DNA from 2 places in the Peterkaempfera bronchialis genome. Region 2 is predicted to be linked to the other one. Evidence: riboswitches for the same ligand, from Rfam matches in the RefSeq annotation. Region 2 holds a riboswitch; the other holds the start of a gene.
The links. Region 2 has a riboswitch for glycine ahead of gcvT (glycine cleavage system aminomethyltransferase GcvT). Riboswitches for the same ligand answer to the same signal wherever they lie in the genome.

Region 1: linked by a shared signal. The riboswitch ahead of gcvP (aminomethyl-transferring glycine dehydrogenase) and the one ahead of gcvT (glycine cleavage system aminomethyltransferase GcvT) in region 2 are both predicted to bind glycine.

The regions. Positions count from the first base shown of each region.
Region 1 covers NZ_CP031264.1:682,070-697,068, forward strand. Annotated here, with positions in the region: gene C7M71_RS03080 (DUF5999 family protein) at 54-251, shown strand; gene gcvP (aminomethyl-transferring glycine dehydrogenase) at 385-3,303, opposite strand; glycine riboswitch at 3,558-3,662, opposite strand; gene C7M71_RS03090 (DUF2382 domain-containing protein) at 3,935-5,080, shown strand; gene C7M71_RS03095 (DNA polymerase IV) at 5,173-6,729, opposite strand; gene C7M71_RS03100 (SanA/YdcF family protein) at 6,781-7,512, opposite strand; gene C7M71_RS03105 (MerR family transcriptional regulator) at 7,654-8,304, opposite strand; gene C7M71_RS03110 (bifunctional nuclease family protein) at 8,515-8,991, opposite strand; gene ftsR (transcriptional regulator FtsR) at 9,080-9,772, opposite strand; gene C7M71_RS03120 (FHA domain-containing protein) at 9,933-10,829, opposite strand; gene C7M71_RS03125 (DUF881 domain-containing protein) at 10,945-11,934, opposite strand; gene C7M71_RS03130 (small basic family protein) at 12,014-12,346, opposite strand; gene C7M71_RS03135 (DUF881 domain-containing protein) at 12,343-13,296, opposite strand; gene C7M71_RS03140 (mannose-1-phosphate guanyltransferase) at 13,471-14,999, opposite strand, start outside.
Region 2 covers NZ_CP031264.1:4,727,383-4,742,381, reverse strand. Annotated here, with positions in the region: gene C7M71_RS21180 (cysteine desulfurase family protein) at 1-854, opposite strand, end outside; gene C7M71_RS21175 (IclR family transcriptional regulator) at 976-1,812, shown strand; gene C7M71_RS21170 (trimeric intracellular cation channel family protein) at 1,748-2,407, opposite strand; gene C7M71_RS21165 (ABC transporter ATP-binding protein) at 2,465-3,544, opposite strand; gene C7M71_RS21160 (ABC transporter ATP-binding protein) at 3,601-4,719, opposite strand; gene C7M71_RS21155 (ABC transporter permease) at 4,716-5,714, opposite strand; gene C7M71_RS21150 (ABC transporter substrate-binding protein) at 5,787-7,565, opposite strand; gene C7M71_RS21145 (ABC transporter permease) at 7,719-8,714, opposite strand; gene C7M71_RS21140 (DUF885 family protein) at 9,244-10,773, shown strand; gene C7M71_RS21135 (enhanced serine sensitivity protein SseB C-terminal domain-containing protein) at 11,062-11,961, opposite strand; gene C7M71_RS21130 (enhanced serine sensitivity protein SseB) at 12,041-12,907, opposite strand; glycine riboswitch at 13,220-13,337, shown strand; glycine riboswitch at 13,338-13,456, shown strand; gene gcvT (glycine cleavage system aminomethyltransferase GcvT) at 13,558-14,682, shown strand; gene gcvH (glycine cleavage system protein GcvH) at 14,774-14,999, shown strand, end outside.

The DNA.
Region 1 (14,999 bases), 4.0 Mb from region 2:
GGGCAGCACACTGCCGCGCGGAGACCGGAAACTTGCGAAGCGAGGGTACGACAATGTGCCAGCACCGACCTGAGTGCCCATCGGCCGACTCCCCGGACCGCGAGGCGGCCCGCCCCGTGGCCTGCCACCCCGAGCAGGGCTGGAGTCTGCTCTGCAACGGTGTGCTCGTCTTCGACGACACCGGTGAGCTGCTGCCCGACGGCCGGGTGATCGCGCCGCACCGCCCGCTGGCCGCCGCCGGCGCGGCCTGACCGGCGCGGGCCCAAGCGGGTCCAGGCGGGTCCAAGGGGCGCTCGGACACGCGGAGGGGCGGGCGGCGCGCAACGCGCCGCCCCGCCCCTCCATGCGCTCCGAACGGGCGCTGCGACCGGGCTCCGACCGGGGTCAGGAGCCGTACTCGTCCAGCGGCGGGCAGGAGCAGACCAGGTTGCGGTCACCGTAGGCGCCGTCGATCCGCCGCACCGGCGGCCAGTACTTGCCCGCCGGGTCGACGCCCTGCGGGAAGACCGCCTGCTCGCGCCCGTACGGGTGCGACCACTCGCCGGCCAGCAGCGCGGCGGTGTGCGGGGCGCCCCGCAGCGGGTTGTCGTCGGCCGGCCACTCGCCCGCGCCGACCTTCTCGATCTCGGCGCGGATGGCGATCATCGCCTCGCAGAACCGGTCGACCTCGCCCAGGTCCTCGCTCTCGGTCGGCTCGATCATCAGCGTGCCGGCCACCGGGAAGGACATCGTCGGCGCGTGGAAGCCGTAGTCGATCAGGCGCTTGGCCACATCGTCCACGCTCACCCCGGTCGCCTTGGTCAGCGGCCGCAGGTCGATGATGCACTCGTGCGCGACCAGGCCGTTCGGCCCGGTGTAGAGCACGGGGTAGTACGGCGCCAGGCGCTTGGCGATGTAGTTGGCGCTCAGCACCGCGACCTGGGTGGCCCGGCGCAGGCCCTCGCCGCCCATCAGCCGCACATACGCCCAGGAGATCGGCAGGATCGCGGCGGAGCCCCAGGGCGCAGCCGAGACCGGGCCGACGCCGGTCGCCGGACCGGCCTCCGGCTGGAGGGGGTGGTTGGGCAGGTACGGCGCCAGGTGGGCGCGGACCGCCACCGGGCCGACGCCCGGACCGCCGCCGCCGTGCGGGATGCAGAAGGTCTTGTGCAGGTTCAGGTGCGACACATCCGCGCCGAACTTGCCCGGCTTGGCGAGGCCCACCAGCGCATTGAGGTTGGCGCCGTCCACGTAGACCTGGCCGCCGGCCTCGTGCACGGCGGCGCAGATGTCGGTGATGTTCTCCTCGAAGACGCCATGGGTGGACGGATAGGTCACCATCAGCACGGCGAGCGCGTCACGGTGCAGCTCGATCTTGGCGTGCAGGTCCGCCACGTCCACGTCGCCGTCGGCGCCGGTCTTCACCACGACCACGCGCATTCCGGCCATCACCGCCGAGGCGGCGTTGGTGCCGTGCGCGGAGGACGGGATGAGGCAGACGTCGCGCTGCTGCTGCCCATGGGCGCGGTGGTAGGCGCGGACGGCCAGCAGGCCCGCCAGCTCGCCCTGGGAACCGGCGTTCGGCTGGAGGGAGACCGCGTCATAGCCGGTGACCTCGGCCAGCCGCTGCTCCAGCTCGCGGATCAGGGTGAGGTAGCCGGCCGCCTGCTCCGCCGGGGCGAAGGGGTGCAGCTGGCCGAACTCCGGCCAGGTGATCGGCTCCATCTCGGTGGTGGCATTGAGCTTCATGGTGCACGACCCGAGCGGGATCATGCCCCGGTCCAGCGCATAGTCGCGGTCGGCCAGCCGCTTGAGGTAGCGCAGCATGGCCGTCTCGGAGCGGTGGCTGTGGAAGACCGGGTGGGTGAGGTACTCGTCGGTGCGCAGCAGCGCCTCCGGCAGCACCTCGCCGGCGGCGGCGTCCAGGGCGTCGGCGTCGCCGGCGGGCACCCCGAAGGCGGCCCAGACGGCGGCCAGCTGCTCGCGGCCGGTGGTCTCGTCGCAGGCGATGGAGACCTGGTCGGCGTCGACCTGGCGGAGGTTGACCCCGCCCGCGCGGGCGGCGGCGACGACCTCGGCGGCCCGGCCGGGCACCCGGGCGGTGACGGTGTCGAAGAAGGCGCCGTGCACCAGCTCCACCCCGCCGGCGCGCAGGCCCTCGGCGAGCACGGCGGCGTAGCGGTGGGTGCGGCGGGCGATGTCGGCCAGGCCGTCGGGGCCGTGGTGGACGGCGTACATGGAGGCCATCACGGCGAGCAGCACCTGGGCGGTGCAGATGTTGCTGGTGGCCTTCTCGCGGCGGATGTGCTGCTCGCGGGTCTGGAGCGCCAGCCGGTACGCGCGGTTGCCGTCGGCGTCGACGGAGACGCCGACCAGGCGGCCGGGCAGGCTGCGGGCGTACTCGGCGCGGACCGCCATATAGCCCGCGTGCGGGCCACCGAAGCCCATGGGCACGCCGAACCGCTGGGTGGTGCCCACCGCGATGTCGGCGCCCAGCTCGCCGGGGGACCTGAGCAGGGTGAGGGCCAGCAGGTCGGCGGCGACGGTGACCACCGCGCCCAGCGCATGGGCCTGCTCCACCAGCGGGGCCAGGTCGCGCACGGCGCCGGAGGCGCCCGGGTACTGGAGCAGCACACCGAAGACGCCGCGCTCGGCGACCTCGGCCGGGATGCCGTCGGAGAGGTCAGCGACGACCACCTCGACCCCGGTGGGTTCGGCGCGGGTCCCGATCACGGCGGCGGTCTGCGGCAGGCAGTCGGCGTCCACCAGGAAGACGCCGCCCTTGACCTTGCCCATGCGGCGGGAGAGCGCCATGGCCTCGGCGGCGGCGGTGCCCTCGTCCAGCAGCGAGGCGCCGGAGGTGGGGAGGCCGGTGAGGTCGGCGACCATGGTCTGGAAGTTCAGCAGCGCCTCCAGCCGGCCCTGCGAGATCTCCGGCTGGTACGGGGTGTAGGCGGTGTACCAGGCGGGGTTCTCCAGCACATTGCGGAGGATCACCGGCGGGGTGAAGGTGCCGTAGTAGCCCAGGCCGATCATCGGGGTGAGCACCTGGTTGCGGTCGGCCAGCTCGCGCAGCTCGGCCAGCACCTGGGCCTCGGAGCGGGCTCCGGGGAGGTCCAGGCCCTGGAGGCTGCGGATCGCCTCCGGTACGGCGGCGGCGGTCAGCTCGTCCAGCGAGCCATAGCCGACGTGGGCCAGCATCTTGTCCTGCTCGGCCCGGTCCGGGCCGATGTGGCGGTTCTCGAAGGGGCTCGCCTGCTCCAGCTGGGCAAGGGTCGCCGCGGTCGCGGCGCGGGAGCGCGCGATCGTCTGGTCGGCATTCATGGCGCTTGAGGCCTCCTGGTCACGGACCGGTAGGGGCTCGCGCGCGTACGGGCACCGGCGTCCTACGGGGCCGGCGGCCGGGGCGTGCGTGCCCGGACGGCCTCCCCCTCTGTCATCGGAACCTGAGAGCTTCACCGGCCCGCCCGCGCCCGGGGGTTGCGACCCGTGCCCGTGCCCGCCGGCTTGCACCGTCGGTGAGGGGCCGACCGCCGGCTTCTGCACCGGCCGCGCCCGCCCCTGCTTTCCAGAGTGACCTCGCCCGTCCGGTACGGATGCCTGAGAGATTCCGGGGAGGAGTTGCTCCTTCGGCGCCGCGCCCCGTCGATGCGGGGGCGTGAGGACTCTCCCGAACGGGCTCGACGGTCATCCCCACAGTACCAGCGGACCCCCGCGCACCCCGGGTCGACCGCGTCACCACCAGCGGCGGCGACCGGCACCGGAAGCCCGGCGCCGGAAGACCTCTGCTACCCCCGAACGGTCCACTGGAATCCCGCTCGGCCCTCCCCAGGTCGACAGCGGGACAAATATGCCTTTTGGTGTGAGATGGCGGTGTGACCGCCTGCTACTCACCCACCGCCCCGGCCCTCGGGGCCCGCCGGCGCCTGCGCCGGGGAACCGCACTGGAGGAACCGTGCAGACCGACATCGATCCGCGGGACCTGATCGGTCACAAGGCCGTCGACCGGAACGGGGACAAGATCGGCACCGTGGACGAGGTGTACCTCGACGACGCGACCGGCCGCCCCGAGTGGGCCGCGGTCCGCACCGGCGTCTTCGGCCGCGACGCCTTCGTCCCGCTCAACGCAAGCGAGTTCTCCGGCGACCAGCTGCGGGTGCCGTACGAGAAGTCGCTCATCAAGGACTCCCCCGACTTCGGCGCGGGCCAGCACCTCTCGCCCGCGCAGGAGATGCAGCTCTACCGCTACTACGGCCTCGACGCCCCCGGCGGCCGCGCGCCGCAGAGTGCGGCGCAGCCCGCGCCGGACCGCGACTTCGGCGCGGTGCCGGCCGCCGGCCCCGCCCAGGACCAGGCCCAGTCGCAGTCGCAGTCGCAGGCCCAGACCCAGGCCCAGGCGCCCGCAGCGGCGCAGGAGGCCCGGCCGCACCAGGAGGCCCAGGCGGCCCAGGCGGCCGAGTCGCGCCGCACCGAGGAGACGGCCGCCCGGGCACGCCTGGCATCGGAGGACCAGAGCGCGTCCGCGCACCGGCCGAGCACGGTCGAGCACATCCACGCGGCCCCCCGGTTCACCGAGCCCGGCCCTGCCCAGACCTCGGCGGCGCGGCAGGAGTCCTCCGCCACGACCCGGCCCGGCCCCTCGCACCTGGACGTGGTCTGCCGTGAGGAGCGGGTGGAGGTGACCACCGAATGGCACGTCCTGGGCACCGCCCGGCTGCGCAAGTACGTGGTGACGGAGGAGGTGGAGCGCCGTATCCCGGTGGTCCGGGAGCGGGTGCGGATCGAGCGGGTGCCGGTCACCGAGGCCGAACTCGCCGGGCTGAGCGACGAGGACATCACCGAGGCCGTCGAGGAGGTCACCCTGCGCGAGGAGCGCCCGGTGGTCCGCAAGCGGATGGTGCCGATCGAGCGGGTCCGGCTGGTCGTGGAGCGGGTCACCCACGAGGAGGTCGTCCGCACCCAGCTGCGCCGCGAGCAGGTGAAGGTGCACGACGGCGGCGCGACCGGCCGGACCGACCTGGGCGGGTCGCCCGACTCCCCCCATGTGGTGCAGTTCAACGGCTCGGGTCCGTCCTCGCACCTGGAGCAGCCGATCGCCTGACCCGGACGCGGTGCCGCCCGCGCCCCGGCACCGCGCGCCATGCGCGCCACCGCACCCAGCCCGACACCCCGGTCACCCGGTCGGCCACCTCCCTACCCCGGCAGGTGGCCGACCGGGTGACCGGGCGCCGTCGCGGGCAGGGGCGGGGCGGGCGCGGGCTGCAGGTCCGGGTCGTCCACCAGGAAGGTCCGCACCCTGCCCGGGGCCGAGCCTGGGGTCTCGAAGCGGACCGTCACCCGGCCCACCCCGCTGCCCTGGACCCAGCCGGGCCCGAACTCGGCGTGCTGCACGTCGTATCCCGGCAGCCATCGGCGGGCCGCAGGGGCGTCCCCGACCGGCTCGGCGGCCCGGCCCGGGTGGAAGGCCCTCGGCGCACCGGGACCGCCGTACGCGGCCTCGCCCCCGTCGCCCGTACCCCCGCCGCCCGTGCGCCCGTCGCCCGTGCCCCCGGCCTCGCCGCCACTCCCGCCGTGACCGCCGTGGTCACCGTGGTCACCGTCCCCGAGGTCGCCCTGCCCCGCGCCGTCCGCCTCCTCCTCCGACAACCGGGCGGCCTGCGCAAAGAGGTCCTCCTGGGTGAAGTCGGCAAGGCCGGACACGCCCACCCCGAGCAGCCGTACGCCGCCCGTGACCTCGACCTGCTCCACCAGCCTGCGGGCCGTCTCCGCGATCACCGAGGGGTCGTCGGTCGGCGCCCGCAGCGTCTCCGAGCGGGTCAGGGTGCTGAAGTCGAACCGCCGCACCTTCACCACCACCGTGCGGCCGGACCGCCCTGCCGCGCGCAGCCGCCGGACGCACCGCTCGGCCAGCCGGTCCACCTCGCGGATGATCCGGTCGCGCTCCACCAGGTCCACCTCGAAGGTGTCCTCCACCGAGACGGACTTGGCGTCCCGGTCCGCCACCACCGGCCGGTCGTCGAGCCCTAGCGCCATCGCGTGGAGCGAGGCCCCGTGCGCCTTGCCCAGCAGCCGCACCAGCTCCGCCTGGTCCACGGCGGCGACGTCCGCGACGACGGCCAGCCCGGCGCGGCGCAGCGTCTCCGCGGTGGCCGGGCCGACCCCGGGCAGCGCCCTGACCGGCATCGGGCCCAGGACCGCCCGCTCGCTGCCCGGCTCCACCACGGCCAGCCCATCGGGCTTGGCCTCCTCCGAGGCGATCTTCGCCAGCAGTTTGCAGCCGGCCAGGCCCACCGAGCCGGTGAGACCGGTGGCCGCGTGGATGTCGGCGCGCAGGTCCTCGGCGAGGGCGCGGACCAGCTCGGCTCCCGTGCCCGCCTCGGCCGCCGCCTCCAGGAGCTCGCCGTAGGGGCCTGCCGCCAGGTCCACAAAAGCCTCGTCCAGGCTGAGCGGCTCCACCAGGGGCGAGAGCTGCCGCAGCAGCCCCATCACGGTCTCGCTCACCTGGCGGTAGAGCTCGAACCGGGGCACCAGAAACGCCGCATTGGGGCAGAGCCGGCGGGCGTGCGCCATCGCCATCGCCGAGTGCACACCGAAGCGGCGGGCCTCGTACGACGCCGTCGCCACCACGCCCCGGCCGCTCAGCCCGCCCACGATCACCGGCTTTCCGCGCAGGCTGGGCTTGGACGCCTGCTCCACCGAGGCGAAGAAGGCGTCCATGTCCAGATGCAGGATCGTCGGCAGGGAGCGCACACTGCCGATGATCCCTCACGGGTCGGACATCCGTCCGGAACCGCTTGACGGCTACCGGCTCCGCGCGGCGGCCAGGGCTCGGGCGACACCCGGCTCGGCCGGTCCCAGGAACCGGGGGTCCGGCCGCACCACGGCCTCCAGCGCCGCCTTGCCGGCTGCGGCGATCTCCCGGATCCCGCCGTAGTACCAGGTGGCGTCATGGGGTCCGGGCACACCCACGCCGTAGGAGTCGATCCCGGCCGCCCGGCAGAGGGCGACCGCCCGCCGGATGTGGAAGTCCTGGCTGACCAGGACGGCCCGGTCGACGCCGAAGATCCGGTGGGCCCGGGTGCAGGAGTCCCAGGTGTCGAAGCCGGCGTAGTCCAGCACGATCCGCACCTCCGGCACCCCCTGGCGGCGCAGGTAGTCGCGCATCGCGGTCGGCTCGTCGTAGTCGGTGCGGCTGTTGTCGCCGGTCACCAGGATGGCCTGCACCTTGCCCGCGCGGTACAGCCGCACGGCGGTGGCGAGCCGCTGCGCCAGGTACTCCGAGGGCTGCCCGCCGAGCAGACCCGCGCCGAAGACCACCGCGACCGGCTCGGCCGGGGCCGTGGCCACGCTGCGGAGCCGGTCCCCGGTGCCGAGCCAGAGCCAGCCGGCGGGGGCGAGCGCGGCGACGCTGAGCAGCACCACCGCCTGGAAGGCCCGGCGGCGGCCCCGCCGGGTGGCCGGCAGGCGCCGCCGCACCCACCGGGCGGCGGCCCTGGGCAGCGCCCGAAGCCGTCCGGTACCCGCCGCCCTCATCCGGGGCCTCCCTCCGCGCACCGCTTCCCCCTGCCCCTCGCCCGCGTGATCTCCCCGTATGGGTGCGGACGTGCGCGAAGGCCCGGACGGTTCCCCGTCCGGGCCTTCGCGCACGTCAGCACGTCATCGTGGGCTGCGGGCTCAGACGGCCCGGTTGCGGCGGCGGGCCAGCTCGTCGGCGGGGTCCTGGGCGACCACGGTCTCCCCGGTGTCGGTACGCTCCGCGTGCAGCTTGCTCAGCGAACCCTCCAGCTCCCGCCAGACCGCGCCCACGGCGATACCGAAGACGCCCTGGCCCCCCTGGAGCAGGTCGACCACCTCATGCGGCGAGGTGCACTCGTAGACGGTCGCGCCATCGCTCATCAGCGTGATCCCGGTGAGGTCGGCGACGCCCCGGGAGCGCAGATGGGTGACGGCCACTCGGATGTTCTGCAGGGAGACCCCGGCGTCCAGCAGCCGCTTGACGATCTTGAGCACCAGGATGTCGCGGAAGCTGTAGAGCCGCTGGCTGCCCGAGCCCTGGGCGGGGCGCACACTCGGCTCGACCAGCCCGGTGCGGGCCCAGTAGTCGAGCTGCCGATAGGTGATCCCGGCCGCCGAGCAGGCCGTCGGGCCACGGAAGCCGACCAGGCCCGAGGTGGGCTCCGGGTGCATGGATCGCGGCTCGGACGGCGGCGGGGGCACCTCCGACACCCGCGCCTCCCAGGCGTGCCGTACCGGGCGGCGGTCACCCCGCGCCGGATGGATCGGGCAGGAGCCACCTGCGGCTGTACTGTCGCCGGTGCTGCTCACGCCGACCTCCGTCCACTCGTCCCCCGGGGCCGTCGGACACCGGGCACACTCTCGACGGTAGGCAGTCGCCAGGGGCGCGTCAACGATCGCCACGCTGGGCATGCCGGGGGAAGTCAACCTCGGGAGTGGTTTCGCGTGCCCTTAGTGTGGGTATGAGTGAACCTTTTGGCAAAATGATCACCGAAGATCGGTTCGAGCGCCGGTGCGCCGTCACTGGCTCCCGGTGCTCCCGAAGTCCTCCGGCGAGATCTGGTCGAGGAACTCGCGGAACTTCTCGACCTCGTCCTCCTGCTCGTCCGGAATGGCGATACCGGCCTCGTCGAGCACACCGTCACTGCCGTAGATCGGCGTGCCGGTGCGCAGCGCCAGCGCTATCGCGTCGGACGGCCGGGCGCTCACCTCCACGCCGCTCGCGAAGACCAGCTCGGCGTAGAAGACGCCCTCCCGCAGGTCGGTGATCCTCACCTCGGTGAGCTGCTGCCCCACCGCCTCCAGGACATCGCGGAAGAGGTCGTGGGTCAGCGGCCGGAGAGGAGTCATCCCCTGCTGCGCGAAGGCAATCGCGGTGGCCTCCCCAGGTCCGATCCAGATGGGGAGGTACCGGTCGCCCCCTACTTCCCGCAGCAGGACGATCGGCTGGTTGGAGGGCATCTCGACCCGGACACCCACGACGTCGAGCTCGTTCACAAGAGCAACCCTATGGCCCCCGCCCCGGATATGAAAGCGCAGCCCGGACTCACCGCCCGGCGTGCCGGAGCGTAGGCGGCGGGCGCCGTCACGGCGACAGCGCCCGCAACCCGGCCTGCACCAGGGCCGCGTGCAGCCGCACCGCCAGCGTCGCCAGCTCCCGCGCGGTGGCCTCGGCATGGGCGCGGGTCTGCGGGTTGCGGTGCCGCCGCAGCGGCGCGACCACCTGCTCGACCAGCCCCACCTCACGCTCGGCGGCGGCCCGGACCGCCCTCAGATGGCGGGGCTCCAGACCGAACCTGCCCAACTCGGCCACCAGCCGGGCGATCTGGAGCATCTCGCTGTCATAGCCGCCGTCCGACCCCGCGCTGACCAGCCCATAGGACTCCCACTCGCGCAGCTCGGCCTCCTCCGCCTCCGCCGCGGCCAGCAGCTCCGCCCGGCCCAGCCGGACGCCGCCCGGGCCGACACCGGGGCCCAGCTCGCGCTCGGCCTCCTCCACCGGCCCGGGCCGCTGGTCGGGGCCGGGCAGCGCCGGAGGCGCCTCACCCCGGTCCATGGCGTCCAGGTGGTCCCGGATCACCCGCAGCGGCAGATAGTGGTCCCGCTGCATGCGCAGCACATAGCCCAGCCGCTCCACATCGGCGGGGTTGAACTTCCGGTACCCCGAAGGCGTCCGCGACGGCTCGACCAGCCCCTCCGCCTCCAGGAAGCGGATCTTGGAGATGGTCACTTCGGGGAAGTCGTCACGGAGCAGCGCCAGCACAGCGCCGATGCTCATCAGCTGGTCCCGGACCGTGGACCGCGCCGGAACGCGGTCCACGGGGGGCAGGGCCTGGGCCACCACCTTCGCCACAGCGGGCGGGCGGCGGGCAGCGGTGTCGCCCCGTACGACTGGCTCACTGGGCACGACTGGGTCTGCTCCTCCCGGTAGGTCTGGTTCAGAACCCCCGGTGGCCGGCGAAGAACACCAGCCGGTACTTGCCGATCTGCACCTCGTCGCCGTTGGACAGCGTCCACTCGTCGATCCGCTCGCGGTTGACATAGGTGCCGTTGAGGCTGCCCACGTCGGCCACCGTGAAGCCGGTCGGCGTACGGCGGAACTCCACATGGCGCCGGGAGACGGTGACATCGTCCAGGAAGATGTCGCTCTCCGGGTGGCGCCCGGCGGTGGTCAGGTCGGAGTCCAGCAGGAAGCGGCTGCCCGAGTTGGGACCGCGACGGACGATCAGCAGCGCCGACCCGGCGGGCAGCGCGTCGATCGCGGCCAGCACCTCCGGCGACAGCGCCGGCTGGGTGCCGGTGCCGGTGGCGTCCGGGTCGTAGGACTCCAGACCGGAGATGGAGATCGTCGAGGTGGTCTCGGCGGGCCGCTCCGCCGCCAGGCCGCCGCGCAGCGGCGCTCCGCAGTTGGAGCAGAACCGGGCCGCCTCCGGGTTGTGGTTCCCGCACCGGGTGCACACCGTCGCAGCCATGGCGTTCGCAGCCTCCTGGCGCGGGCCGCCCTGCTGGGCGGCGGACGCGTAGGGGTCGGGGGCAAACCCTCCACCAGAGGTTGAGGGTCCTGCGTCGAAACCTATGCGCGGCCCGCCCGAAGGGTCAACCGACGCGCCGTGTGCACCGGTACGGCCACCCGGCTCGCCGCCGGGCTGCCCATCGGCCTGGTCGCGGAAGAGCGGACGGTCGCCGGACGGGGCGGCGAACTCGTCGCCCTGCGGGGCACCGCGCATGCCCGGCACACCACCGGGCTCCTCACCGGCGCGGCGGTGCCGCGCCGTCGGCGCCTCGGCGGCGCCACGGCGGGAGTTGCGACCGAACAGCTTCGAGAACAGACTCACGGGCGAATCCCCTTGCATGAGACAGACCCGCCCGCGGGGCGAGGTGGAGTGGTCGTGGGACAGTCTGGCGGAGGCGCCGGCAGCAGGTGGCACCGGGGGCGTTCGAGGCCATCGGTCATGGCTGCGCCGGCCGAGCGTACTCAGGCGTCTTCGGCTGGATCAAGGCGTCCACGGTGAGCTTCTCCTCCTCGGCGATGCTGGCCGTGGCCTGCTGCTTCTCCAGGGTACGCACCACGCCGCCGGGGATGTTGAGGGCCGGCTGCAGATCCTGAGGATTCCCGATCACGGTGAAGACGTAGGGCTGCGACACGCTCTTTCCGTCGATCTGCACGCCGCCCGAGGAAGGGTCGGTGAAGTAGGTGTCCGCCACCACGCGCACGTTGTTGATCTGAATCGCCTCCGCCCCCGCTGCTCGCAGTTCCTGCAGCGTATCGAGCAGCATATCCGCCTTGACGCCGCCTCCGGGGTCCCTGATCGTCAGCGTGATCCCGGGCCCGGTCGCGGTGACCGTTCCCGCCAGGACGCCGAGCTCGGCCTCCTTGCGGCGGGTCTGCGCCTGCGCCTCCTTGGCCTGGTTGGAACTGGTCTCCAGCTGCGCCAGGGACTGCTCCAGCTGGTGCTTCTCCTGCTGGAGCCGCTGCTGGCGGCCGTCGAGCTCGTCCAGGATGCGCACCAGGTCCTCCTGGCGGGCGCCGCGCAGCTGGCTCTGGTCATTGGTGCTGCTGACCTGGATGGCGAGGCCCAGCCCGAGTGCGAAGAGCAGCACGGCGACCACCAGCTGGGCCCGCGACACGCGGGGCGGCCAGGCGGCGGCCAGCAGTCGGCGGCGGCCGTCCGGCGGCGCACCGCCGGTGTCCGGCCGGTCGGCGTCGCCGTCGGGCCCGTCCGACTCCGGCTGCCCCGGCTGCTCCGGCTGCCCCGGCTGCTCCGATTCCTCCGGGCCGGTCGTCCCCGCCTCGGGCCCGCCCGCCGCCGGGGGCTGCTCCGGCGCCGACGGCTGCTCGCGGCGGTCCCCCTGCTCTGGCGGTCCGAACGCGCCCGGCTGCTCCGGGGGCGCCCCGTCGGCGGCGTCCCCGCGCCTCGGCTCGCTCTCGTCCTGACTCACCCGTGCTCCCGCCCGGCCGCGCTGTTCCCTGTCGCTGCGTTCATCGTGTCGCTCGGTCGTCCGTACCGTTGCCCGGCCCTCACGCACGGAGGACATGGCGGCGGATGGCCGCGGCATTGGAGAAGATCCGGATGCCGAGCACCACCACCACGCCGGTCGACAGCTGGGAGCCGACACCGAGCTGGTCGCCGAGGAAGACGATCAGGGCCGCGACGACCACATTGGAGAGGAACGATACGACGAACACCTTGTCATCGAAGATCCCGTCCAGCATCGCCCGCAGACCGCCGAAGACGGCGTCCAGTGCCGCCACCACGGCGATCGGCAGATAGGGCACGACGGCGTCGGGCACCTCGGGCTGGACCACGAGCCCCAGCACGACGCCGATCACGAGCCCCAGTACGGCAATCACGGTGTTGCTCCTCCTGTCCCTGCTCCGACTGTCCCTGCGTCGGCCGTCCCTGCGCCGGCCGTCCCTGCTCCGACCGGCGAGGCATAGCGCAGGGTCACCCCGGTCGCGGCCGGCACCTCGACCTTCCCCTGCACCGAGATGCTCGCCCGGATCCCGTAGTTGTCCTGGAGCAGCTTGAGGTAGCGGCCTCCCACACTGTCCCGGAAGGCCGTGCTGAACTGCTTGCCGTTTCCGATCGCCAGCACGGTGTACGGCGGCACCAGCGGTCTGTTGTCGACGAGTATGGCGTCACCGGCGGCCCGGATCGCCGAGAGTGCGGTGAGCCGCTGGCCGTTGATGGAGATCGCCTCCGCGTCCGCGACCCAGAGGCCGTTGACGATCAGCTGGAGGTCCCGGTCGCGGACCCGGCCGCTGTCCCCGAAGCCGCTGGAGTCCCGCGGGTTGGTACCGCCCCCGCCGCCGGTCGCCTCGGCCGCGTCGTCCACCACCAGCTTCACCCCCGGTCCGGACGCGGCCACGGTCCCGGCCTCCACCCCCAACTGCTGCAACCGCTGGTCCTCCCCCGTCGACCGCAGCGCCTGGCGCTGCGCGGTGTCCACCCGGGTCCGCAACTGCTCGATGTCACGCTGGAGGCGGTCGGCGGAGGAGTTGGCACCGTTGATCCGATCTATCAGCTCCTGCCGCTCCCTGGCCAGCGTCGACGCGGCCTTGTGGGACTGGACCCCGCCCACCGTGATCACCACCCCCGCCAGCGCCAGGCCGACCACCAGCACCAGGCGGCCCCGTGCGGCGGACGGCATCCGGCTGGTCCCGTACTCCCCCCGGCGACGCGCCGCCTCGGCATACCCGTCGTCCAGGGTGTTGTCCATGACATTGGTCAGCAGCGACATGGAGGCGTCCGGGCGCGCGTACCGCGCGTCGGGCTCTCGGGTCGTCCGCTTCTCCGGCATGCGGGACATCGTCGCATGTCGACAGGGGTCGGCTCGCACAACCCCCGCCACAGGCACCCGAATCGGAGACCCGATCGTGACAAAGCCGCCGATACGCGGGGGCGAACACCGGGCGGCGGGCGAGCGGCGGCGCGGCAACGCCGGTGACAGGCGTTGCCGCGCCGCCGCTCTGGCTTACCTCCCGGCACCCTCCACCACGCCGGCCCATTCGTCCAGCAGGGCCTGGGTCGCGGCCTCGTCCGGCCCCTCGGCCCAGAGGTGGGTGACGGCCTCGGCGGGGTCGGGCAGCACCATGGTCCAGCGCCCGTCCGGCTCCACCACCCGCACTCCGTCCGTGGTGTCCACCTGGCGGTCGCCCGCCGCCTCGACCACCGAGCGCATCACCATGCCCTTGGCCGACCACGGTGTGGCCAGATCCCGACGGTGCACATGCGCCGTGGGGATGCGCGCATCGATCTGACTGAGCGTCAACTGAGTACGGGCCACCAGGCCCATCAGCCGCACAAAGGCGGCGGGACCGTCGAAGACCCCGCTGAACTCCGGCACCACGAAGCCGCCCCGGCCGTCACCGCCGAAGACGGTGCCCTCGGCCGCCGACGCCCGGGTGAGGTCATCGGGCGAGGTCGTCGTCCAGAGCACCTGCGTGCCGTGGTAGGCCGCCACCTGCTCGGCGATCCTGGTGGTGGTGACGGGCAGCGCCACCCGGCCGCTGCGCCGCTCGGCCGCGACCAGGTCCAGCAGGACCAGCAGCGCCCGGTCGTCCTCGATGATCCGGCCCCGCTCGTCCACGAAGGAGATGCGCTCCCCCACCGGGTCGAAGCGGACCCCGAACGCCGCCCGCGAGGAGGCCACCAGCTCGCCGAGCCGCACCAGCCCGATCCGCCGCTCCTCGGCGGTCTCCGTTGGATGCGTCTCATCCAGGCCACCGTTGACCGTCAGCGCCTCGACCCCGAGCCGGCCCAGCAGGCTGGGCAGCACCAGGGAGGCACTGCCGTGCGCCGTGTCCACGACCACCTTGAGTCCGGATTCGGCCACTCCGCTGATGTCCACGGCCTTGAGCAGCGTCCCCGCGTAGGAGTCGAAGACCCGGGAGGAGGAGGTGAGGTCGCCGATCTCGCCCGGGAACGCCCGCCGGTACTCCTGCCGCGCGTACACCCGGTCCAGCTTGCGCTGGCCGGCCTGCGACAGATCGGCGCCCCGCTCGTCGAAGAAGAGGATGTCCACCGAGTCCGGCACCCCCGGCGTGGTCCGGAGCATGATGCCGCCGGCGCTGCCGCGCGCCGTCTGCTGGCGTGCCACCGGCATCGGCACATTCTCCAGGTCGCGCACATCGATGGCACTGGTCTGGAGGGCGGAGATCATCGCCCGCTTGAGCGCCCGGGCACCACGGGAGTGGTCACGTGCGATGGTGACCGTGGCGCCCTTCTTCAGGGTGGTGGCATAGGCCCCGGCCAGCCGCACGGCCAGCTCCGGGGTGATCTCCACATTGAGGATGCCGGAGACGCCACGCGCCCCGAAGAGGTGCTCCTGGCCGCGCGACTCCCAGATGACCGAGGTGTTGACGAAGGCGCCGGCCTCGATCGTCTTGAACGGGTAGACCCGGACGTTGCCGGCGATGATCGACTCCTCCTCGATGAGGCACTCGTCGCCGATCACCGCCCCGTCGTCGATCCGGGCGGCCCGCATCACATCGGTGTTCTTGC
Region 2 (14,999 bases):
ACGGCCGCCAGCACCACCGCGACCAGCTCGTCCCGCAGGGCGGCGACGGCCTTGGCGTGCTCGGCCTGCCGCTCCACGGCGATCCGGGCGGCGGTGGCGAACCCGGCGGCGGCGGGCACATCCAGGGTGCCGGAGCGGACGTCCCGCTCCTGGCCGCCGCCGTGCAGCAGCGGGACGGGGGTGAAGGAGCGGGCGAGCACCAGGGCGCCGACCCCGTACGGGCCGCCGACCTTGTGCCCGGTGACGGTCATCGCGTCCAGCCCGGACTCGGCGAAGGAGACCGGCACCTGACCCAGCGCCTGCACCGCGTCGGAGTGCACCGGGATGCCGTACTCATGCGCCACCGCCGCGAGTTCGGCGACCGGCTGCACGGTGCCGACCTCGTTGTTGGCCCACATCACGGTGACCAGCGCCACCGACTCCGGGCCGGCGCCGCCCTCGATGGCGGCGCGCAGCGCGTCGGGGTGCACCCGGCCGACCGGGTCCACCGGCAGGTACTCGACCCGCGCGCCCTCGTGGTCGCCGAGCCACTGCACGGTGTCCAGCACCGCGTGGTGCTCCACCGGGCTGCACAGCACCCGGGTGCGGGCCGGGTCGGCGTCGCGCCGCGCCCAGTAGAGGCCCTTGACCGCCAGGTTGTCGGACTCGGTGCCGCCTCCGGTGAGGACCACCTCGCTGGGTCTGGCACCGAGCGCGCGCGCCAGCGCCTCCCGGGACTCCTCGACGACGCGCCTGGCGCGTCGTCCCGCCGCGTGCAGGGACGACGCGTTGCCGGTGCTGCCGAGGTGCGCGGTCATGGCGCTGATCGCCTCGGGGAGCATCGGAGTGGTCGCCGCATGGTCGAGATAGGGCATGGCTCACCAATTCTAGGGCCCGTCGAACTCGCCAACGACCGTTGCGCCCTGCGCAACCGCTCGCTAACGTGCTGCCCCACCGGCATCCGCAGGGCCCGCGAGGTCCGCACAGGGGGGCGCCATGTCGCAGTCCGTGGACCGGGCGCTGACCGTACTGGCCTCGCTGGCCGACGGCCCGACCTCGCTGGACCAGGCCGCCAAGCGCCTGGGCGTGCACAAGTCGACCGCCATGCGGCTGCTGCACACCCTGGAGGAGCACGGCTTCGCGCACCGCCAGGACGACCACCGCTACCGGCTGGGCGGCCGGCTCTTCTCGCTGGCCCAGTCGGCGCTGGAGGGGTTCGACGTCCGCCGGGTGGCCTCGCCGTACCTGGTGGCCCTCAATGAGCGCTACGGCCACACGGTCCATCTCGCGGTGCTGGAGGACGGCGAGGTGATCCATGTGGACAAGGTGGAGAGCCGCTATCCCGTGCCGCCGCACTGCTGGCTCGGCGGCGCCTCGCGGATCGGCCGCCCGGCCGCGCCCACCGCCGCCGCCTCGGCCAAGGTGCTCCTTGCCGACCTGCCCGAGGAGCAGCGCCGCGAGCGGGTGGCCGCGCTGGACTTCCCGGCCCACACCAGCCGCTCCATCCGCTCCCCGGAGGAGTACCTGGCGGAGCTGGACGCGGTGCGGGAGCAGGGCTGGGCCCGGGACCTCGGCGAGGTGGACGAGACGGTGAACGCGGTGGCGGTGCCGATCCGGGGGGTCGGCGACCGGGCCATCGCGGCCTGCTCGATCTCCGCCCCGGCCGCGCCCCCGGCGGGCCCCGACGGGCTGCCGCCGGTCCTGGCCGACCTGCTGCCGGAGCTGCTCTGCACCGCCGAGGCGATCTCCCTGGCGTACGGCGGGCGGCCTACTCTTCGCTGGTGCGAGAGCCGATGCGGTGCCAGGCCCGGGGCGCGCGCCAGCCGTACCTGAGCGCCAGCATCCGCAGTGCGAAGGCGACCAGGGCGGCGCCGGTGCCGGTGACCGGGCCCAGCGCATGGGCGGCGATCAGCACCGCCACCAGGATGGCCGCCGCCAGGGCGGGCACCGCGTAGATCTCCCGGTCCCAGCGCAGCAGCGAGGGCACCTCGTTGGCCAGCACGTCGCGGATCACGCCGCCGCCCACGGCGGTGGCCACCCCCAGCGCCACCGAGGCGACCGCGCCCAGCCCGTAGTCATGCGCCTTGGCGGTGCCGGTGACGGCGAAGAGGCCCAGGCCGAGGGCGTCCAGGGACTGCACGGTCCAGTTGATCCGCTCCACCTCGGGGTGGAGGAAGAAGACCACGACGGCGGCGGCCAGCGGGGTGATGAAGTAGCCGATGTCGGTGAAGGCGGCCGGCGGCACCGCGCCGATGATCAGGTCCCGCAGCACGCCGCCGCCCAGGCCGGTGGCCTCCGCGAGCATGGCGATGCCGAAGATGTCGAGGTTCTTGCGCACCGCCAGCAGGCCGCCGGAGAGTGCGAAGACGAAGATGCCTGCGATGTCCAGGGTGTGCTGGACGTCATGGCTGAAGAGCTGCGAGGTCACATCAGAGTTGTACCGGGCGGGTGCGCGATGCGCGCATCCCGCCCGGCAGGGCCGCGGTCATCCGGCGACTGCGGCCGTCTCCTCCCTGCCCTCGCTCCCCGGGGCGTTCTCCGGGAAGTGGCAGGCAACCTGGTGGCCGGTGAGCAGCGCCGTCAGCGGCGGCTCCTCGGTGGCGCACTTCTCCTGGGCCTTCCAGCAGCGGGTGCGGAACCGGCAGCCGCTCGGCGGGTTGATCGGCGACGGCACGTCGCCGGTCAGCAGGATGCGCTCCCGCTTGGCCTTGCGCTTGGGGTCCGGCACCGGCACCGCCGACATCAGCGCGGTGGTGTACGGGTGCATCGGGCGGGAGTAGAGCGCGTCCCGGTCCGCCAGCTCCACGACCTTGCCCAGGTACATCACGGCGACCCGGTCGGAGACGTGCCGGACCACCGAGAGGTCATGGGCGATGATCAGGTAGGTCAGGCCCAGCTCGGCCTGGAGGTCGTCCAGCAGGTTGACCACCTGCGCCTGGATGGAGACGTCCAGCGCCGAGACCGGCTCGTCCGCCACGATCATCTTCGGCTTGAGCGCCAGCGCCCGGGCGATCCCGATGCGCTGCCGCTGGCCGCCGGAGAACTCGTGCGGATAGCGGTTGTAGTGCTCCGGGCTGAGGCCGCAGAGCTCCAGCAGCTCCTGCACGGCCCGCTTCACGCCGCCCTCGGTCTGCACCTTCTGCAACCGGAACGGAGCACCGACGATGGTGCCGATGGTGTGCCGGGGGTTGAGCGACGAGTAGGGGTCCTGGAAGATCATCTGGATGTCGCGGCGCAGCGGCCGCATCTTCCCGGTGGACAGGTGGGTGATGTCCCTGCCCTCGAACTCGATCGTCCCGGCGGTCGGCTCCATCAGCCGGGTGACCAGCCGCCCGGTGGTCGACTTGCCGCAGCCTGACTCACCGACCACGCCCAGGGTCTCACCGGGCGCCACCGTGAAGTCGACTCCGTCCACCGCCTGCACGGCACCGACCTGACGGCGCAGCAGCCCCTTCTGGATGGGGAAGTGCTTGGTCAGTCCGGTCACCTTGAGCAGCGGCTCTCGGTCGGACGCCGGGGCCGGGGCCGGGGTCTCCGGCTTGGCCGCGCTCTCGCTGTCCGTCATGATCGGGTCTCGTCTCCTCGACGTCGTGCTGGTTCCCGAGCGGTCGCCCCGGCGGCTCAGAGCCGCGGCGCGACCTCCTCGGTGAAGATGCGGTGCCGCAGCTCGGCGGACATGTGGCAGGCCGCCAGGTGCCGGCCGTCGTCGCCGACCTGGTTGAGCCTGGGCACCTCGGTGCGGGATCGGCCCTCGGTGCGGTCGGCGTACGGGCAGCGCGGGTGGAAGGCGCAGCCCTCGGGCACGTTGATCAGGCTGGGCGGGGACCCCTTGACCGGTACCAGCCGGTCCTGGAGCTCGCGGTCCAGGCGCGGCATGGAGCCCAGCAGACCCCAGGTGTACGGGTGCTCGGGGCGCTCGAAGATGTCCGCCGCCGGGCCCTTCTCCACGCACTTGCCGCCGTACATCACCAGGATGTCGTCGGCCAGCTCGGCCACCACGCCCAGGTCGTGGGTGATGATGATGACCGCGGAGCCGAACTCCTTCTGGAGATCCCGGATCAGGTCCAGGATCTGGGCCTGCACGGTGACGTCCAGGGCGGTGGTGGGCTCGTCGGCGATCAGCAGCGACGGGTCGTTGACCAGGGCCATGGCGATCATGGCGCGCTGCCGCATACCGCCGGAGAACTGGTGCGGGTAGTCGTCGACCCGCTTGTCCGGCTGCGGGATGCCGACCCGGTCGAGCATCTCCACGGCACGCCGCTTGGCGTCCTTCTTGGAGACGCCGGGGTGGTGCGCCCGGTATGCCTCCACGATCTGCGCGCCCACCGAGTAGTAGGGGTGCATCGCGGTCAGCGGGTCCTGGAAGATCATGGCCATCTTCTGGCCGCGCAGCTCCCGGACCCGGTCGGGGGAGGCGCCGATCAGCTCCTCGCCGTCCAGCCAGACCTCGCCGGTGATCCGGGCGTTGCGGCTGCGGTTGCCGCCGGCCTTGTGCAGGCCCAGGATCGACAGCGAGGTGACGGACTTGCCGGAGCCGGACTCGCCGACGATGCCGAGGGTCTTGCCCTTCTCCAGCCCGAAGGTGAGGCCGTCGACGGACTTCACCAGGCCGTCGTCGGTGGGGAAGTGCACCCGCAGGTCGCGGACCGCCAGGTACTCCGAGGGCGCTTCGGCGGCGGACTCCACGGCGTGCCCGGTGGACCTGTCGGGGGCGCCGGAGGTCTTGGTCAGCTTGCTCATCCGAGCCTCACCCGGGGGTCGACGACTGCGTAGAGGAGGTCAACCACGAGGTTGGCCATGACGATGAAGAAGGCGGCGAAGAGGGTGACACCCATGATCACCGGCAGGTCGCTCTGGGCGATGGCCTGGACGGCCTCGTAGCCCATGCCCCGGAGGTTGAAGGTCGACTCGGTGAGCACGGCGCCGCCGATCAGCGCGCCGATGTCCAGCCCGAAGATGGTGAGGATGGGGGTCATCGTGGAGCGCAGGGCGTGCTTGCCGATGACCGTCCGCTCCTTGAGGCCCTTGGCCCGGGCCGTCCGGATGTAGTCCTCGCCCAGGACCTCCAGCAGCGTGGCCCGGGTGAGCCGGGCGTAGGTCGCGGCATAGAGGAAGGCCAGGCTGATCCAGGGGAGCATCAGGTTCTGCGCCCAGGCCACCGGATCGTCGCCGAAGTCGACATAGTCGTTGGGGAACCAGCCGAGTGTGTGGACGAAGACCGACAGCGCCAGCAGACCGGTGAAGTAGATCGGCAGCGAGACGCCGGCCAGGGCCGTCACCATGGTGGCGCGGTCCAGGAAGGTCCGGCGGCGCAGCGCGGAGACGATGCCGGTCGCGGTGCCCAGCAGCAGCCACAGCACCGAGGCGCCGGCGGCGAGCGAGCCGGTGACCGGGAGCCGGTTCAGCAGCAGCGGCCACACCTCCTGCTCGGTCTTGAAGGAGTAGCCGAGGCACGGCGCCGCGCAGTGCGTGATGTCAGCCCCCTGGCTGTAGTCACGCCCTACGAAGATGCCCTTCAGAAACAGGCCGTACTGCTCGATGATCGGCTTGTCGAGGCCCATCTTGTGGCGGATGCCTTCGACAGCGGCCTTGTCGGCGATCTTTCCGACGTAGTACAGGGCCGGATCGCTACCGGTGAGCTTCGGCACCATGAAGAAGATGCCGAAGGTGATCGCGGAGACCACCAGCAGCAGGACGGCGACGTTGACGAGCCGTCGGATGAGATACACGAGCACTGCGCTCGGCCCCGGTAAGGCCTTCACCTGCCCTTCGGACTAGCTGTGCGAACTACCTGGGTGGACGGCGGGTCACTTGCCGTCGCTGGTACCGAGGGCCTGGAAGTCGACCATGCCGAAGGCCTCGTGGACGTAGACGTTGGTCAGCCGCGGGTTGCGGTAGTTGAGCGCCTTGTCCGCCACGACCGGCAGGTAGTAGGCGCCGTCGACGACCTTGTGGTTGATCTGCTTGTAGATGTCGGCAGCCGCCGCCGGGTCGGTCTCACCCGCGGCCTTGTCGAACAGGCCGTTGATCTCCGGGTCGTTGATCTCGGCGAAGTTGTTGTTGCCGTTGGTGGCGATGAAGCGGCCGTCCACCAGCGGCTGGAGGAAGCCCGAGCCGTTGGGGTAGTCGGCGCCCCAGCCCATGACGATCAGGCCGTAGCCCTTCTTGTGGACGACGTCCGGCGCACCCACGACGGAGGAGAGGAGCTTGCCGTCGTACTGGTCGATCGCGGCGTCGATGCCCACGGCCTTGAGCGCGTTCTGGAGCGCGACAGCGGTCTTCACCTCCTTGTCCTTGTTGTTGCGGACCGCGATGGTGGTCTTGAAGCCGTCAGGCTTGCCGCACTGCTTCAGCTCGTCCTTGGCCTTGTCGACCTGGGACTTGCCCTGGGTCAGGTTGAACGGGTCGTAGTCGTCCGAGCCGAGGATGTTCGGGGGGAGCATGTTGCCGTAGGTCGAGCCGGCCGTCGGGCCGCCACGGGCGGTCTGCAGGTCGGTCGGGTTGGCCGCGTACAGGACGGCCTTGCGGCAGTGCTCGTTGTCGAAGGGGGCGACCTTCGGGACCAGCGAGACATAGCGGATGAAGCCGTTGAACGGGTCGTCCGTGTTGGCCTTGAGCTTGCTGTCCTGGAGGACCTTGATCTGCGCGTCCTGCGACACGCCGGTCTGGCCGATGTCCAGGTCGGCGGTGCCGGCCAGCAGACGGGCGTCCATGTCGTCCGCGTTGCTGGTGATGGTCAGGGTGACCTTCTCCGGCAGCGCCTTGCGGAACGGGTCGGTCTTCGGGTCCCACTGGTCGTTGCGGACCAGGGTCAGCGACTTGCCGGGCTCATACGACTCGAACTTGTACGGGCCGGAGGAGACGGGCTTCTGGCCGTAGCGGGCGCCGGTGTCCAGCTTCTGCGGCACGGGCGAGGCGGAGCCCATGGCCAGCAGGTACGGGAAGGAGGAGTCGGCCTTGGTCAGCTTGAAGATGATGGTCTGGTCGTCCGGGGTCTGGACGGACTTCAGACCGAGCTTGTCGGCGGACTTGTCCTTGTACGGGCCGGGGTACTTCTGGCCCTGGTCCAGCGACTGGACCAGGTAGGTCGGACCGCCGCTGATGACGTCCTGGGCGAAGACCCGCTCGATGCCGTACTTGATGTCCTTGGAGGTGATCGGCGAGCCGTCCTCGAACTTCAGACCGTCCTTCAGCTTGAAGGTGTAGGTCTTGCCGTCCGCGGAGATCTCCGGCTTGTCGGCCGCCAGGTCGGGCACCAGCTCCAGGCCGTCCTTGCCCGGCTTGGAGTCGTACGCCAGCAGGGTGCGGGCGTAGAAGCGCTCCATGTTCCAGACGAAGGCGTAGTAGCCGCGCGCCGGGTCCCAGGAGTCGGCGTCCTGGCTGCTCCAGAGGTTGAGGGTGCCGCCGGTCTTGGCGGAGGCGTTGACGACATTGCCCACCGCCGCGTTGAAGCCGGCGCCGGCAGCCGGCTTGGCCTTGCCGCCGTTGCTGGAGCTGCCGCCGCCCTTGGAGCCACCGCAAGCGGAGGCGGTGAGTGCCAGCGCGGCGACCAGACCGGCCGCTGCAAGAGTTCTGCTGCGATTCATCACTGCTGTCGATCCTCCGTGGTAGTCGCGACCCTGGATGGTGGGTCGCCGGTTGCCGCAGGAGCCGGAGCAAGCCTGCTGGGTGTCCGCACGTGGCCCGGTGAGACCGGAGCCCGCACCGGGCGGACAGGGGTGGTTCATTGGACGGTCCGGTCAGTTGCCCTTCGGGTCGAGGGCATCCCTCAGACCGTCACCGAAGAGGTTGAACGCAAGTACCGTGATGAAGATCGCGAGGCCGGGGACCACCATGTAGGTGGGGTCCGCCTGATAGATGTGCACTGCCTCGGAGAGCATCTGGCCCCAGGAGGGGGTCGGCGGCTTCACGCCGGCGCCCAGGAAGCTCAGAGCGGCCTCGGTGAGGATATTGGTCGGGATGATCAGTGTCGCGTACACCAGGATCGGGGCGACCAGGTTGGGCAGCAGCTCGCGGAGCACGATGTGGATGGAACCCGCACCGAGGCTCTTGGCCGCGTCGATGAACTCCCGTTCGCGCAGCGACAGTGCCTGGCCGCGGACGATGCGCCCGATGTAGGGCCAGCCGAAGAAGCCGATGACCATGATCAGGACAGCCATCCGGACGCCGGTGCCGCTCAGGCCCAGCAGGTTGTCCGGCATGACCGAGACCAGGGCGATGGCGAACAGGAGCTGAGGGAAGGCCAGCAGCAGGTCCATGACCCGGCTGATCACCGCGTCCACCCAGCCGCCGAAGTACCCGGCGGCGGTGCCCATCAGCACACCGATCCCCACCGACACCATGGCTGCCAGGAAGGCCACCACCAGGGATATCCGGGCGCCGTACAGGATGCGGCTGAACACGTCGCGGCCGAAGGTCGGGTCGACGCCGAGCAGGAAGTCCTTGCTCATCCCGCCGAAGGCGCCCTTGGGGGTGCCCAGGTCGGGGTTGATCATGTCCTGGTGGAACTCGTCCGGCGGGTGGCCGAAGAAATGGGTGAGTACCGGGGCGAAGACTGCGGCCAGGATCAGCAGAAGGACGACCACGGCGCCGCCCAGAGCCACCTTGTCCCGCTTGAGGCGGTCCCAGGCAATACGGCCGGGCGATCTGCCCTCGATCTTCTTCCCCTGCACCTCAGGCAGTTGCTCGGGAACCTCGATCGTCGCGGTTCCGCTGTCGTGCAGTGGAGCAGTCATGTCGGTAGAGACCCCCTAGCCGGCGGTGACCGGCACGCGGTGCCCAGACCGCAGTCGGTGGCGGGCCCGCTGATGACGGGCCCGGTGGCTGCGGTCGCAGTTCACGGTTGGTGCCTGGGTGCAGTGGTGCGGCGTTGCTGATGGAGCGTCGGGCGTGGTGGAGCCGTGCAGTCTGCGCAAGGCCCGGTCCTGGTGGGACGGCCGTGCTGGATGCGCAGGTACGTTCTGCCGCTGGTCTCGCGGACACGGCCCGGGGTGAGGGCCGCCGATACGGCGCACTGGCTGTCGGTGCGTCGTGTGAGGCGTCCTCGACTCACGGCGTGCGGCGCAACTCTCCTTCGTCCGGATAGCGGTGCGCCAGACCCCCCCGGGGATGTTTGCGTAACTGTGATCTGCCTGCATGCATACCCGAGATAGACGAATACTTTCTTTCACGTGGCTGTAACACTGCGAAGTTGTTCAAGAGGGACGCGGGTAGACCGGTACACGCCTCCCACCCCTGCTCGGCGCGCGGCTACCGTCCAGTGCCATGGAGGAACGCCTGCGAGCGGTGTGCGACCTGATGGTTCCGACGGTCCGCGAGACGGCCGGTCTGCACGAGTACGACGGCCGGGTGCAGGACCTCTCCCCCGACGGTGTGCGGGCCGGGCTGGACGCGCTGCGGCGTGCCCGCCGGACCGGCGACGCCACCGTCGTCCCCGGCTCGCACGACGACGCCCATCTGACCGCCTTCGAGGAGTCCCTGCGGGCCCAGTTGGGCACCCTCCAACTGCACCGCCGCGACCCCTATCTGCACCTCGCCAACCTCGAAGTGGCCTGCTACGACAGGGAGTACGCACCCGCCGAGGAGCGCGCCATCGCCCGCCGCCGCCACCTGGCCGCCTGGCCGGACGCCGTGGACGGCGCCATCGCCTCCCTGGACCGGCTCGCCGCCCCCGTCGCCGGGGCCCTGCTGGGCACCGTCCGCGGACTCGCCACCGGGCTCCACCCCGACCAGGGCACCGAGACCGCCGACGCCCTGGCCGCCCACGCCCGCCTGGTCGGGCACCTCGCCCGCGCCGCCGAGTACGGGGACCCGGACTTCGCCCTCGGAGCGGAGGGACTGGCTCTGCTGATGAGCAGTCAGGAATGCCTGCCCGTCGACCTGGGCCGCCTCGCCGAGCGCGCCGACGCGGAACGCGACCGGCTGCGGGCCCTGCTCGCCGAGTCCTGCCGCGCCCTCGACCCGGGCCGTACCCCCGCCCGGCTGGTCCCCCGGCTGCTCGCCGACCACCCCGACGCGGCCGGGGTCGTCCCCGAGGCCGCCCGGCTCACCGAGGAGCTGATCGCCTTCACCCGGGAACGCGGACTCGCCCCGCACACCGACGGGGTCTGCCTGGTCGGCCCGGCACCCGAGTCCCGCCGCTGGTCGACGGCGATGATGACCTGGTCCGGCCCCGGCGAACCCGACGCGCCCTCCTGGTACCACCTGGCCCCGCCGGACCCCGGCCGACCGGCCGGAGAACGCGAGGAGTGGCTCACCGTCTTCTCCCGCACCACGCTGCCCGCCATCACCGCGCACGAGGTCGCCCCCGGCCACTTCGCCCACGGCCGGTCGCTCCGCCGCGCCGCGACGCCCGTCCGCCGCGCGCTGCACTCGCTCGCCTTCTGCGAGGGCTGGGCGCACTACGCGGAGGAGGTCTGCCTGGAGGAGGGGTTCCGGGGCGGCGACGCCCGGTTCGCCGTGGGGGTGGCCCTGGAGGCGCTGGTCCGGGTGACCCGGCTGGCCTGCGCCATCGGTCTGCACACCGGCGCCATGGACGTCGCGGAGGCCACCCGGCGCTTTATGGCCGACGCCCATCTGCCCAGGACCGGCGCCGCCGCCGAGGCCCGGCGCGGCACCTTCGACGCCTGCTACGGCCGCTACACCTGGGGCAAGCTGGAGATCCGGGCCCTGCGGGAACGCACCCGCGCCGCCTGGGGCCCGGCCTTCACCCTGCCCCGCTTCCACCGAGCCCTGCTGGACCTGGGCAGCCCGCCCCTGGGCCTGCTGCCCGCCGAGGGCCTGCGGCCGAGCTGAGTGACTGTCACCTCTATTGGCGAGCCGAGCTGACTGCCTGTCACCTATATCCTGAAATTCAGCTGAAGGACCGTCATCCAGACCGCCAGGAAAGGCCGGTGGACCTGAGGCCTCGGCTGCGGTCAGCGCGGCGGCGGGTACCCCGGCCACTGCGGGGGCGGCGGGTAGCCCGGGGTGGCCGGTGGACCTGGCATTTCGCCTGCGGTCAGCGCGGCGGCGGGTACCCCGGCCACTGCGGCGGCGGCGGGTAGCCCGGGGTGGCCGGTGGACCTGAGGCCTCGCCTGCGGTCAGCGCGGCGGCGGATACCCCGGCCACTGCGGGGGCGGCGGGTAGCCCGGGGGCGGGTAGCCGTACTGCCGGCCCTGCTGCGGATAGCCGTACCCCGGGGGCGGCCCCGGCTGCTGCGGCACGGCCGACTGCGGCCCGCCCGCCATCAGCTCGCGGTCGAAGAACGGCCGGGCGTACGCGGCCATCCACATCGCCACCGGGTCGTACTCGTCCGCCATCGCCACCGTGGAGACCGCCAGCCCCTCCGGCGCCACCGCGATGGACCGCTGCATCATGACCCGCACCGCCTCCACGGCCTGCGGCCCGGTGTCGTACAGGTCGAGGCCGATCGCCAGGTAGGGCTCGCCGATCACCGGCCGCACCCAGGCCCGGCGCAGCGCCCGCACCACCGGGGTGGTGTACGCCTGCTGGGTGAGCAGCGCGTAGTAGTGCGGCGCCTGCACCTGCGGCTCGCTCAGCGCCAGCGGGCCGGCCGGCAGCCGGTCCAGCCCGGCGGCGATCCTCCGCAGGTCGGCCCAGGGCACGCCGACGCCGCCGCCCGGGGCGTGCGGGTCCAGCCAGAGGCCCCAGCGGTCCCGGTAGAGGGCGGTGGCGATGTCCCGGCCGGAGATCTGCTCATGGGCGCGGGTCCAGCCGCTGGCCGCGAGTTGCTCGGGCGAGGTCACGCAGGGCACATAGCCGTCCCCGCCGACCTCCATGTTCCCGTACTGGGCGTCGGGGCTGCCCGGGCTGCCCTGCCAGAGCAGCATCCACAGCTGCCCGTCGGCGATGGCGTGCAGCAGCGCCTCGTACGCGTCATAGCGGCCCGGCGCCACCTCGCGCAGGGCACGCTCCACCGGCCCGGGGGTCCCGGGGGTCCACTGCCCGTGCGCGCCGCCGCCTGCCGCTCCCGCGCTCAACTCCGCCCTCACCTTCTGCCTGCGTCCGGCAGCACCCTACGGCGCCCGGGGGCCGGGCGTCATACCACCCGGCCCGGGGTCAGGCCCGGGTGAAGAACGGGGCGACCCGGTGCGCCATCCACTCGCCGACCGGGTCCTGTGCGATGTCCAGCAGCACGATGTTGACCTGCCAGGGCAGCGGTACGGCGCCCAGTGCGCGGCCGAGCGCCTCGGTGGCCGCCGCCTTGTCCTCGGGCTGGTGGCTGTGGAGCTCCACGCCGACGAAGAGGACGGGTTCGGTGTGCTCGACGGAGGCCAGTGCCCGGCGGGCGGTCAGCACCACGGGTACCCGGGAGAGCTCGGTGGCCGCCGCCGCCAGGAAGTCCAGTGGCTCCTCGTGCGGTGCGGGCTCGCGCAGCGCCACCCTGGCGCCCGGCGCCGGAGTGGCGGCCCAGCGGTCGTCGCGGGGGCCCCGGCAGAGTTCATGCACGCCCTCGGGCGGGACCGGGACGCCCACCGGCGCCTCCGGATTGACCGCGATGCCGACGCCCACCGGCAGCCCCCGGGCGAACTCCCACATCGGGGCGACCGTGCAGGCCATCCCCCCGGCGATCCGCCGGAAGGTCTCCTCGGAGGAGAACACCGGGACGTACGGGGCTCCGGCCAGCTCGATCGTGGGCAGGTCCAGGCCGGGGCTGTCCGGGCCGCCGCCCCCGGGCAGCGGCACCCACACCTGGCTGCGGGCCAGCACCTCGAAGACCCTCGGGGTCGCCCCCGGGTCGCCCAGCGCGGCCGAGAGCACCTGCTCCAGCTCATTGGCGGGCCAGTTCCCGCCGTCCATCCACGCCGCCGCCGGATACTCCACGACCGGATACTCCACGACCGGGTATCCCGCCGCCGGGTACTCCCCGGCCGGGTACTCCGCCGCCGGGTACTCCATGGGGGCGCCGCCCGCCGGAAAGCCCATCTGACCTGAACCGCCGTTCTCACGTGCCTGCCGGAGGGCGTACCCGCCCCCGAACCCGAACCTTAGCCGTCCCGGCCCGCCCCCGGCGGCTCCGTACCGAGAGCCGGGCACCCCGCCGCAGCGGCGCCGCCCCCACCTGTCCCCACCCCGACCACCCCGGTGACCCGCTCCACCGGGAACGCATCCCGAATTCCCCAGGAAAGGGCAATGACAATCCCCGGGGAATGGCCCGGTCCGCCGCTCCCCGAGCCGACCTCGCGCCGCTGCCCCGCCCGTGTCATGATGAGCGCGCCCAACTCCATACCGGCCGTTCGAACCCGCGCGGGAGAGCCCGACCGTCCGAACCCGACTCCGTCGGGGCGGCCGACGTCGGCGCCGAAGGAGCAACTCCTCCCCGGAATCTCTCAGGCACAGCTACCGCGCGGGCGAGGCACATCTGGAAAGCGGACACGGTCAGCCGTGCTCCCACCCACGGTGCAAGCCCGCCGTCGCCCCCGCTCGGGGGCGGGCGCGGTGAAGCTCTCAGGTTGCGACGACAGATGGGGAGACCCGAGCCGCCGCATGCCCCGCGCATGCCCTGCCGGTCCGCCCGTTTCCGTCCGCATGCCCGTTCACGTACCCGAGAGTCAAGCCCACCGAGGAGCACCACCATGACCGCCGGACCCCGCCGTACCGCCCTGGACGCCGTCCACCGCGCCCTCGGCGCCACCATGACCGACTTCGCCGGGTGGGACATGCCGCTGCGCTACGGCAGCGAGCGCGAGGAGCACAACGCCGTACGCACCCGGGCCGGCCTCTTCGACCTCTCCCACATGGGCGAGATCACCGTGACCGGCCCGCAGGCCGGGGAGGCGCTGGACCACGCGCTGGTCGGCTTTGTCTCCGCGCTCGGCCTGCACCGCGCCCGCTACACCATGATCTGCGGCGAGGACGGCGGCATCCTGGACGACCTGATCGTCTACCGCACCGGGGACGCCGAGTTCCTGGTGGTGGCCAACGCCTCCAACGCCCAGCTGGTGCTGGACGAGCTCACCGCCCGCACCGCCGGGTTCGACGCCAGCGTCCGCGACGACCGCGACGCCTATGCGCTGATCGCCGTCCAGGGCCCGGAGTCGACCGCCGTGCTCGGCTCGCTCACCGACGCCGACCTGGCCGGGCTCAAGTACTACGCCTGCCTGCCCGCCACCGTGGCCGGCCGCGAGGTGCTGCTGGCCCGCACCGGCTACACCGGCGAGGACGGCTTCGAGCTGTTCGCCGCCCCGGCCGACGCCGTCCACCTGTGGCAGCGGCTCACCGAGGCCGGGGCCGACCGGGGCCTGGTCCCCTGCGGCCTCTCCTGCCGCGACACGCTGCGCCTGGAGGCCGGCATGCCGCTGTACGGGCATGAGCTGACCACCGCCACCACCCCCTTCGACGCGGGGCTCGGCCGCGTGGTGCGGTTCGACAAGACCACCAACGGCGGGGACTTCGTCGGCCGCGCCGCCCTGGAGAAGGCCGCCGCCGACGCCGAGTCCCACCCGCCGCGGGTGCTGGTCGGCCTGGTCTCCCCCGGGCGCCGGGTGCCCCGCGCCGGCTATGCCGTGGTCTCCGCCTCCGGCGAGCCGATCGGCGAGGTCACCTCGGGCGCCCCGTCCCCGACCCTGGGCAAGCCCATCGCCATCGCCTATGTCGACGCCGCCCACGCCGCCCCCGGCAGCCCGGCCGCCGTGGACGTCCGTGGCAGCCACGAGCCGGTCGAGGTCGTGGCGCTGCCCTTCTACAAGCGCGCCCGCTGACCTCCGCGCCACCCCCCGTTCCCGGCCGTGTCCCAACCCGTGTCCCGGCCCGTTTCGCCGTACCCGCATCCCATCCTGGAGAATTGCCGCCATGAGCAACCCGCAGCATCTGAAGTTCAGCAAGGAGCACGAGTGGCTGACCGTCCCGGAGGGCGGCGTGTCCACCGTGGGCATCACCGCCCATGCCGCCGACGCCCTCGGTGACGTGGTCTTTGTGCAGCTTCCGGAGGTCGGCCAGACCATCACCGCAGGTGAGCCGTGCGGGGAGCTCGAGTCCACCAAGTCGGTCAGCGACCTGTACTCCCCCGCCTCGGGCG